3 regions of the Aliivibrio sp. A6 genome follow, and region 1 is predicted to be linked to each of the others. Evidence: predicted binding sites of a transcription regulator. Region 1 holds the regulator's gene; each other region holds the start of a gene.
The links. Region 1 encodes PurR, which represses purine synthesis genes. Its sites were predicted from a motif close to TNANGNAAACGTTTNCNTNA; they were not measured.
Positions count from the first base shown of each region.

Region 1 (3,288 bases):
ACTGACCCTGTATCACGAAGTTCTTCAACAGTATTAATACCTGCCTTTTTAAGCATTCGTTCTGTTGCTAATCGTAAATTTGGTAGGTCTTTAATTCGAGATGGACCTTCTGATTTCTGTTTTTCTTTATCTTTTTTAGCGACATCTAGAGCGATAACCGCTTGTAATAAGATTGAATCAGGTTCTTCCCAACATTCTGCTGAAATTGCAAAATATTTGGTCACGACAGGAAAACCACGTTTTTTATAAACGTATGGTTCAAATCCTTGCTCTTTAAATAAGTTGATAGTGTCATCACTTGCTCTTAAATGCAGCTTATCTTGAACGACAAGTGCGAACATAGTGCTGTCGATAAATATACCGAAACCACCAAACATAGAACGTGAAGTGATCTTTCCTAGAGAGGAGAGGAGACGGAGTGATTCTTTTAGTACTGGTTTATCCATTGCAATAATTCTCGGTTAGTAAGTCTATGTCACTAAACAACTGAGCCCGAGGAAATAGTAGCAAGTTCAAAATATAGAATTGTTATTTTAAAGTAAAAATTAACAATGCATAAAAGAATACTTGCCATCGGCAACCCCGCTACCCTATATAAAACTTAGGCCGGAAGCTTTGCGTCCTGCACTTTCGCACAGTTTGCCCTGTTCGTGACTTTGGATGATGATATAGCAATCAATAAGTCAAGAGACCAAAAAAAATCAAAAAATGTGATCTTGCTCCATAAAATTAACGTCATTTTTGTTAAGTTGGTTCAACTTTTCCTTGAGAATGACGTTGATTGTTCTTGTTTTGTAAATTTAAACTTTATTATTTAGTCTTATCAAAAACACTATTTCGAGATACTACTTCAGGCTGCATTTCAAAAATACGACGCTCGTGATGTTTATCTTTTATACGCTCTAATAAAATTTCAACCGCGGTTTTTCCGACTCTTCGCTTAGGTTGATGAATTGTAGTGAGTGGTGGAGAGAAATAAGCAGATAACTCAATATTATCATATCCAATCACTGAGATATCTTCAGGTACACGTAAACCAGACTGTTTAATTCGACTAATCGCGGCTAATGCCATAATGTCATTGAAACAGAATATAGCCGTTGGCTGTTTGTCCATTGCGATTAGTTTATCTATCGCTTTAGCTGCAGAAGCACATTCAAAATCACCTTCTAAAATCCAATTTGGATTAAAGGCTAATCCTGCCTCTTCATGCGCACGTTTAAAACCATGGATTCGCTCATTACACGTTGCCTTATCTGCTTGACCAGTAATGCATGCGATTTCAGTATGACCTTTTTCAATCAAATGTTTAGTCGCTAAGTAACCACCTTTTTCTGAATTATCAATGATTTTATCTGTGTGTGGGCTGTCTGGGCCCCAGTCCATGATAACCATAGGTAGTTCAGTGTTTTTCTCAAGAAGAGCAAGAAGTTGCTCATTTAGATCAGAACACATAACAAGTAAGCCATCTACTCGTTTCTCTGCCAGCATACGGATGTAATGTTTTTGCTTTTCTAGATCACCTTCGGTATTACACATAAACAATGTGTAGCCTTGCTTGTAACAGTAATTTTCAACACCGTGCATTACTTCTGCAAAAAAAGGATTGAATGATTGCGTTACTAGCATACCGATAGTTCGTGTTGTGTTGCATTTTAAACTACGAGCTACGGCACTTGGTGCGTAATTTAATTCGTCGACAGCTTCCCACACGCGTTTTTGTGTTGCTTCAGCAACGAAGCGAGTTTTATTTATTACGTGAGATACGGTTGTTGTTGATACCGCTGCTAATTTTGCAACGTCTTTAATTGTAGCCATATTTAAGCCTTAACATAGTTAAATAAGGGGCTATTTATGTTCCAACAAAATAGGTGTTGCTCTTTTAAAGAACTGATGGAAGATAAATAGGCCCTGATAAATGAAAAAAACCGCTAAAAATGCGGCTTTTATTTAATGTTTTAATTTTATCGTTTGCGTACACATACTATAGGTAAAGTATAGTGCAAACAATTATTGATTTCATAAATTCTAGTTGTAATCTGATTTATATCACGTACTTGTTAATTTATATCATCAAAATGAGTGACTCAATTACTCACCAGTAAGGAATGCAGCATCTAACTGTAAGAACGTCACTAAGAAATGTGTAACCGCTGCGTAGAAGCCGAACTCATCTCGCTCTTGGCAGATTTGGCTAAAGCGTGGTGTCCATGATAAGAGTTGCTCATTAATGAAGTTTAACTGAGCGGCCATGTAAGCTTCAAATTCTTCTTCAGAAGCTTGTTGGTTTGTCATTACGATTAAATTACCAAGAAAATCAAGTTCAATGGCAATGTGATCGGCAGGCTCATTAAATTCAGCTTTTTGTGCGATGTTATATTTCTCTAATAGTGCACGCATTTCTTGTGCTGGTTTTGCATTCAAAAGACCTGATTTATCAAGGTATAGTGATGCATAAGGTAGGGCACTGCTTTTATCTGAACCTAAAAAAGCTTGGCAAAAGTCGGCAGAAAGTTCAAGTTGTGCGTCTTCACGTTTTTGTAATTGATTTAACTTTTCAATTAGAGCACTCACTGAGCTAGATAATTCTGCGGTTTCAGCTAAGTTTGATAAAAATGTACGAACTTCAAAGCTATTGTATTCTTCTAATTGTTCTGCGGTTAATTCGCTTGTTAATAAACTTGATAACCACCAGTAAATTTCAGCGCGTTGTTCGTTAAATGCAGTCAATTCGTTCATGTATTCGTCACTCCAAAAAATTTATATGGGAATTGTACTGGATAAGTGTGAAAAGGAATAGCACCTATCATTAACAGCGTGTATAAATATATATGTAAAGATTAAAGCCGAATTTTGGTTAAGATTTGTTTTGAATCAAACAAATCACAGATATATCAATTGAAAATTGGCATTATTACAAAATATGAATAGAATAAGATAAGAACCATCCAAATAACCATAAAAAGAGAAAATTATGAGCTATCACATTTTAGTTGTTGAAGACGAAGTGGTAACTCGCTCTAAACTTGTAGGCTATTTTGAAGCCGAGGGATATCAAGTGAGCGAGGCTGAAACAGGTGCAGAAATGCGAACTATTTTGGCTGAACAAAAAGTTGATTTAATTATGCTTGATATAAACCTACCAGGAGAGGATGGTTTATTGTTGGCACGCGAACTGCGTAGCCAATCTAATATTGGTATTATTCTTGTTACAGGACGAACTGATAGTATTGATCGAATTGTAGGCTTGGAAATGGGTGCTGATGATTACGTCACAAAACCTGTTGA
Region 1 is NZ_JARACR010000036.1:16,911-20,198, reverse strand. It holds gene PVK70_RS16465 (TfoX/Sxy family DNA transformation protein) at 1-446, opposite strand, end outside; cyclic di-GMP riboswitch class I at 573-654, opposite strand; gene purR (HTH-type transcriptional repressor PurR) at 811-1,818, opposite strand; gene torD (molecular chaperone TorD) at 2,092-2,739, opposite strand; gene torR (two-component system response regulator TorR) at 2,975-3,288, shown strand, end outside.

Region 2 (3,288 bases), on a different contig from region 1:
AATACATCCAGTCATCACAATGATTATATGAATGAGCCTCTGTTAAAACAAGTAACACTTTAAATCATTGATAAATAATTAATTATTTATCAATCGTTATTTTTATGAGAGATAAGTTTACCTTCTGTTAAAGAAACATGTTATGGTTTAGGAGAATGAAGTTGAAAGGAGAAGGATTACCATGAAACCTGAATTTATATATAAAGTACCCGCTGAGCTAGGAACAAAAGGCCAAGCAACTGCAGAAAGAGAAGCAGAAACACTTTACTCTGAACTATTAGGTAAAGGTGCGCGAAACATGACCGAAATTAAGGTAGAGCTAAGAGACTCTAACGTTGTTTCAAGCTGGGTAATTGATGGCGAAAGATACTATAATAATTGATTTTTCTATACCTATTTAAAATAAAAAGGGCCACTTATTTGTGGCCCTTTTTCAATTAAATGCTTTCAATAAACCTTGCTATCACTCTTTACCGAAAACGTTGTTCTCTTGCTCTTGTACTCGGATGAAAGTAGTACGCTTAGTTAGCTCTTTAAGCTGCGCCGCGCCTACGTATGTACAAGTTGAACGTACACCGCCAAGGATGTCAGAAATCGTTGTATGAACTGAACCACGGAATGGTAATAGTACGGTTTTACCTTCAGCTGCACGGTACTTAGCAACACCACCTGAGTGCTTGTCCATCGCGCTTTGTGAAGACATTCCATAGAATTTCATGAACTGCTTACCGTCTTGCTCGATAACTTCACCACCTGACTCTTCGTGACCAGCTAGCATACCGCCTAGCATTACGAAATCAGCACCGCCACCGAACGCTTTAGACACGTCACCAGCACATGAACAGCCGCCGTCACCAATGATACGACCACCAAGGCCGTGCGCTGCGTCAGCACATTCAATGATTGCAGAAAGTTGTGGGTAACCAACACCTGTTTTAACGCGTGTAGTACATACAGAACCTGGGCCAATACCTACTTTAACGATATCAGCACCAGCTAGGATAAGTTCTTCAACCATATCACCAGTAACAACATTACCAGCAGAAATCACTTTGTCTGGGAATTCAGCACGTACTTTCTCTACATATTGAACTAAATGCTCAGAGTAACCGTTTGCGATATCGATACAAATAAAGATTAAGTCATCTGTTAATGCCATGATATCTTTTGTCTTTTGGAAATCTGCTTCAGATGTACCCGTAGAAACCATTGAATTTTTAAGAACAGATGCATCGTTCTCTTTTACAAAACCAGCCCAATCTTCAACAGTGTAGTGTTTATGTATCGCCGTCATTACACCGTGCTCAGAAAGCGCTTTAGCCATAGCGAAACTACCAACAGAATCCATATTAGCTGCAATTACTGGTGTACCAGACCATTGACGTCCACTGTGTTTGAATGTAAACTCGCGGGTTAATTCGACTTGAGAGCGACTTTTCAGTGTTGAACGCTTAGGACGAAACAGTACATCTTTGAAGCCTAACTTTAATTCTTGTTCGATACGCATGATAAATTCCTCGTATTATCGATAGTGGCTCTACTATCTCTTGTTGCCTTTGGCAGAAGGCAGTTAACAATCCAAGATAGCAGGCACAAAAAAACCGGGGCGCTGGCAGGCGCTCCGGTTTTCAGTATTATAGGGCCGGAAACTTATTCTGCAAGCCTGATAATTCAATTTTTTTTATGATACTATTGATAAATCTGCAAACAAAAGCCAACAAACAGAACACTTCACCTAAAACAGCAGAATAAGCAAAATATAACTCTAACAGACTGCACTAAAACAGCAGGATATATAAACCATCATTCTGATAAGATTTTAAGATATTTTTACAAAGTAAACGTTTGCGGTAATCGATTAAAAATCACGAGTGATCTATATCTCATTTTTTTAATCGATTGATGAACGTTAATGAAAAAACTTGTGATATAATCTTGGAAAATTCACTTATTAACTGATCTTTAATTCATGAAGTTTCCTGGCCAACGTAAGTCTAAACACTATTTTCCTGTTCACACTCGCGATCCATTAGTGAATCAAATCAAACAAACGCCTAAACTTGAACGCACCCACCTTATTGGTGTTGGTCAAACCATTGTCGACATTGAAGCTAAGGTCGATGATGATTTCTTAGCGCGTCACCAGTTAAGTAAAGGTCATTCACTGGTTCTTGAAGAATCAAAAGCAGAAGCTTTATATAAAGAACTGTTTGAAAGAAACTTGATCAGTCATGAGTATCCTGGTGATACCATTGGTAATACCCTTCATAACTACTCAGTGTTAGCAGACAGCAAATCTATCCTGCTTGGCGTTATGAGTGAAAACATCAAAATCGGCTCTTACGCTTATCGTTACTTATGTAATACAACAAGCCGTATGGACTTAGATCACCTACAACCAGTTCAAGGCCCTATCGGTCGTTGTTACACCTTGATTTCTGAAGATGGCGAACGCACGTTTGCAATCAATGAAGGTGACATGAACCAACTGTGCCCTGCTCACGTTCCTGAGCATATCTTTGAAAAAGCCTCTGCTTTAGTGATTTCTTCTTATCTAGTTCGTGGTAAAGAAGGCGATCCTATGATGGATGCAGTTCAAAAAGCGATTGATTGTGCAAAATCTCATAACGTTCCTGTAGTTCTAACTCTAGGCACTAAGTACGTTATCGAAGGCAAAGCAGAATGGTGGCAAGCTTTCTTAAAAGAAAATGTAACGGTTGTTGCAATGAACGAAGAAGAAGCTGAAGCCCTTACTGGTGAGAAAGATCCCCTACTAGCAGCAGATAAAGCATTAGAGTGGGTTGACTTAGTACTTTGTACTGCGGGTCCTGTTGGTTTATACATGGCTGGCTTTACAGAAGAAAGCATTAAACGCGAAACGGACAAGCCACTTCTTCCTGGTAACATCCCTGAATTCAACCGTTTTGAATACAGCCGCCCAATGATGAAAGCACAATGTACCAAACCAATTAAAGTGTCTTCTCACATTGCCCCTTACATGGGTGGCCCAATGGAGATTAAAAACACTAATGGTGCAGGCGATGCAGCATTATCTGCTTTACTTCATGACATGGCTGCAAATTACTACCATAAAGAGAATGTGCCAAACTCAAGTAAGCACGATGCAGAATATTTAACTTACTCTTCTTTCTCTCAAATTTGTAAGTATTCAAACCGTGCAAGCTACGAAGTATTAACTCAACACTCACCACGTTTATCTAAATCAATGCCTGAACGTGAAGATTGTTTAGAAGAAGCATACTGGGAGCGTTAAGCTAAAACCTTATT
Region 2 is NZ_JARACR010000027.1:24,008-27,295, forward strand. It holds gene PVK70_RS14750 (hypothetical protein) at 182-382, shown strand; gene PVK70_RS14755 (GMP reductase) at 464-1,507, opposite strand; gene PVK70_RS14760 (inosine/guanosine kinase) at 1,970-3,274, shown strand.
Region 2: the regulator PurR is predicted to act here: its motif matches at 1,834-1,853, upstream of PVK70_RS14760 (inosine/guanosine kinase).

Region 3 (3,288 bases), on a different contig from region 1:
ATCAAGTTATTGTGATGGTTTACTCAGAGGTAATCACTGTTTTGGGCTCTTGTTTGAACTGATTGCATAAAAAAGCCCTTCACAAGGGAAGGGCTTGACGTTATCGGTGGATAATCTTGCTTACTTAGTTAAGTTGAGGACCCGCTTTAACAAGTGCTTTTCCTTCGTCATTATCAGTGTATTGAGCGAAGTTTTTAATGAAGCGCTGGGCCAGATCTTCTGCTTTACTGTCCCATTGTAGTGGGTCAGTGTAAGTATCACGAGGATCTAGGATTGAAGTATCAACACCCGGTAGTGATGTTGGAACTTCTAAGTTAAAGACTGGGATATTTTTGGTTTCAGCGTGGTCAATAGAGCCATCTAAAATAGCATCAATAATTGCACGAGTATCTTGGATAGAGATACGCTTACCTGTGCCATTCCAACCCGTATTAACAATGTACGCTTCTGCGCCAACGGCTTCCATTCGTTTAACCAGTACTTCTGCATACTGTGTTGGGTGCAGTGTTAAGAACGCCGCGCCAAATGCTGCTGAGAACGTTGGTGTCGGCTCAGTAATACCACGTTCAGTGCCTGCTAACTTAGCAGTAAAACCTGAAAGGAAGTGGTACTTAGTTTGTTCTGGCGTTAGTTTTGCTACAGGAGGTAGAACACCAAATGCATCAGCCGTTAAGAAGATCACTTTATTTGCATGACCCGCTTTTGATACCGGCTTAACGATATTATCAATGTGATAAATAGGGTAAGAAACACGCGTATTTTCGGTTTTCGAACCGTCATCAAAATCAATCGTGCCATTACTACGAACAGTAACGTTTTCTAGTAGTGCATCACGGCGGATTGCGTTGTAGATATCAGGTTCAGCTTCTTTAGATAGGCGAATGGTTTTTGCGTAGCAACCCCCTTCAAAATTAAAAATACCATCATCATCCCAACCGTGCTCATCATCACCAATAAGCTGGCGTTTTGGATCGGTTGAGAGTGTGGTTTTTCCGGTTCCTGATAAACCGAAGAATACTGCTACATCGCCTTCTTCACCCACATTGGCAGAGCAGTGCATTGAAGCAATTCCTTTTAGCGGAAGAAGGTAGTTCATCATTGCGAACATGCCTTTTTTCATCTCACCGCCGTACCAAGTACCACCAATGATTTGCACTCGCTCTGTTAAGTTGAAGGCAATAAAGTTTTCTGAATTTAATCCGTGCTCTACGTAGTTAGGGTTAGTGGTTTTCGCACCGTTCATGACTACAAAATCGGGTTCAAATGTTGCAAGTTCTTCTTCTGTTGGTCGAATAAACATGTTTTTTACGAAGTGTGCTTGCCATGCTACCTCAGTAATAATACGAACACTTAATCGTGTATCTGGGTTAGCACCACAATAACCGTCGATAACAAACAGACGTTTACCAGAGAGTTGTTTTGTTACTAAGGATTTTAGATCATCCCAAACTGCAGGAGTGATGGCTTTATTGTCGTTTTTACCTTGATCTGACCACCATAATGTATCTTTGGTTGTCTCATCTTTTACGATGTATTTATCTTTTGGTGAACGACCAGTAAAAATACCAGTATCTACCGCAACTGAGCCGAGCTCTGTCATTACTCCACGCTCATAACCTTCTAAATCTGGGCGTGTTTCTTCTTCAAACAATTGTTCATAACTAGGGTTACGGAGTACTTCAGTAACATCAGTTAAGCCATGTTGAGTAAGATCAAGTTGTGCAGCCTTTTTGTGTTCCATAACAGTCATAGGTGCTCCTTAGAGGAATTTTTTGTAGGGACTTTTAATTTATTTGTAATTATTTGTGTTCTGCTAAGCATGCTAACAATGCGGTAAATTGAAAACAGGGAGATGAATCATAAAATAACCATAAAGTAGTAGTGGTTGTTTTATCGCCATCACAAAATAGCAATAGTCCTATTCTACTCTTAATGAAATCGTTTGCGCCAGATGTAATTGATTATTATTTAAGCAAAATTAAGTGTGGATAAGTGGAATAAAAAGTGTGGTTTATATCAAATTTAGTTATAAAAAAGCCAACCTAGCGGCTGGCTTTGAGACAAAATAAGAGACTTATTCTATGCGGTAAATTAATGAACGGTGTCATTACCTTTTGTTGCTTGTTCAAAAAGATTGGCAACATCAATACTGTCAAAATCGTAGCTTGTGCCACAGTAATCACAATGAAGAGAGATTTTCCCTTCAGTTTTGATGATGTCATCAACTTCTGCTTTTTCAATAGTGATGATTGCACCGCCACTGCGTTCGCGCGAACAACCACAGAAAAATTCAACCTGTTGAGGTTCAAACAGTTGTACTTTATCTTGGTTGTATAAACGATACAGAACTTCTTCGCCTTCTAAGCCAAACAGCTCTTCGTTTTTAATGGTGTCAGTTAATTGCTCTAGGTGCTCGAAGTCATCAGCAGAGCCAGTGCCATCAGGCATGACTTGTAGAAGCATACCAGCAGCATGAGGTTTACCTTCAAATTCACCAAGACGAAGCCATAAGCGCGTTTTTAGTTGCTCTGAACGCTCAAAGTAACCTTCAAAACACTGTGCTAAGTTTTCACCTTCTAGTGCAACAACACCTTGATAACGCTCACCATCTTTTGGTGTTATAGTGATAACTAGATAACCTTTACCCATTAGTTGATGCAAGGTTGCGTCTTCTGCAATATCGCCATTAAAACGAGCAACACCACGTACTTTCTGGTTGTTATCGCCATTGATAACCGCTAGGGATACTGGACCGTCACCTTGTAATTGAAGGGTAATTGAACCTTCAAATTTTAGCGTTGCAGTTAATAAAGTCGTTGCAACCAATAGCTCACCCAATAAGTTTTGAACTGGCTTAGGGTATTCCTTGCTAGAAATGATTTGTTGGTAAGCATCATCTAGTTGAACTAATTCACCACGAACAGATAAATCTTCAAATAGGTAACGATGCAGTGTGTTATTTGCCATGAAATACTCCAGCAATTGTATTAAGGGTTGTCATTACGCACAGTATAGCGGTTATTGTTGCTTGAATCTCATGATATCACGTCGCTGTTTTTTATCTGGACGCTTATCAGGGTGTGGGCTGCCAAGTGAATTAAGTTTGCGTAGTTTTGCATTCTCTTCACGCTGCTTGATGCTGATTGGAGTTTCTTTATAAAGAGTTTGTGCAACAGGTGCGCCACGACGCTGATCAGATACTATCTCTATGATCACGGTGATCTCTTCGTTGTTGCCTTGGCGAAGCTTTATTTCAGCGCCCACTTCAACCAATTTACTTGGCTTAGA
Region 3 is NZ_JARACR010000023.1:49,064-52,351, forward strand. It holds gene pckA (phosphoenolpyruvate carboxykinase (ATP)) at 125-1,750, opposite strand; gene hslO (Hsp33 family molecular chaperone HslO) at 2,092-2,967, opposite strand; gene hslR (ribosome-associated heat shock protein Hsp15) at 3,019-3,288, opposite strand, start outside.
Region 3: the regulator PurR is predicted to act here: its motif matches at 1,931-1,950, upstream of pckA (phosphoenolpyruvate carboxykinase (ATP)).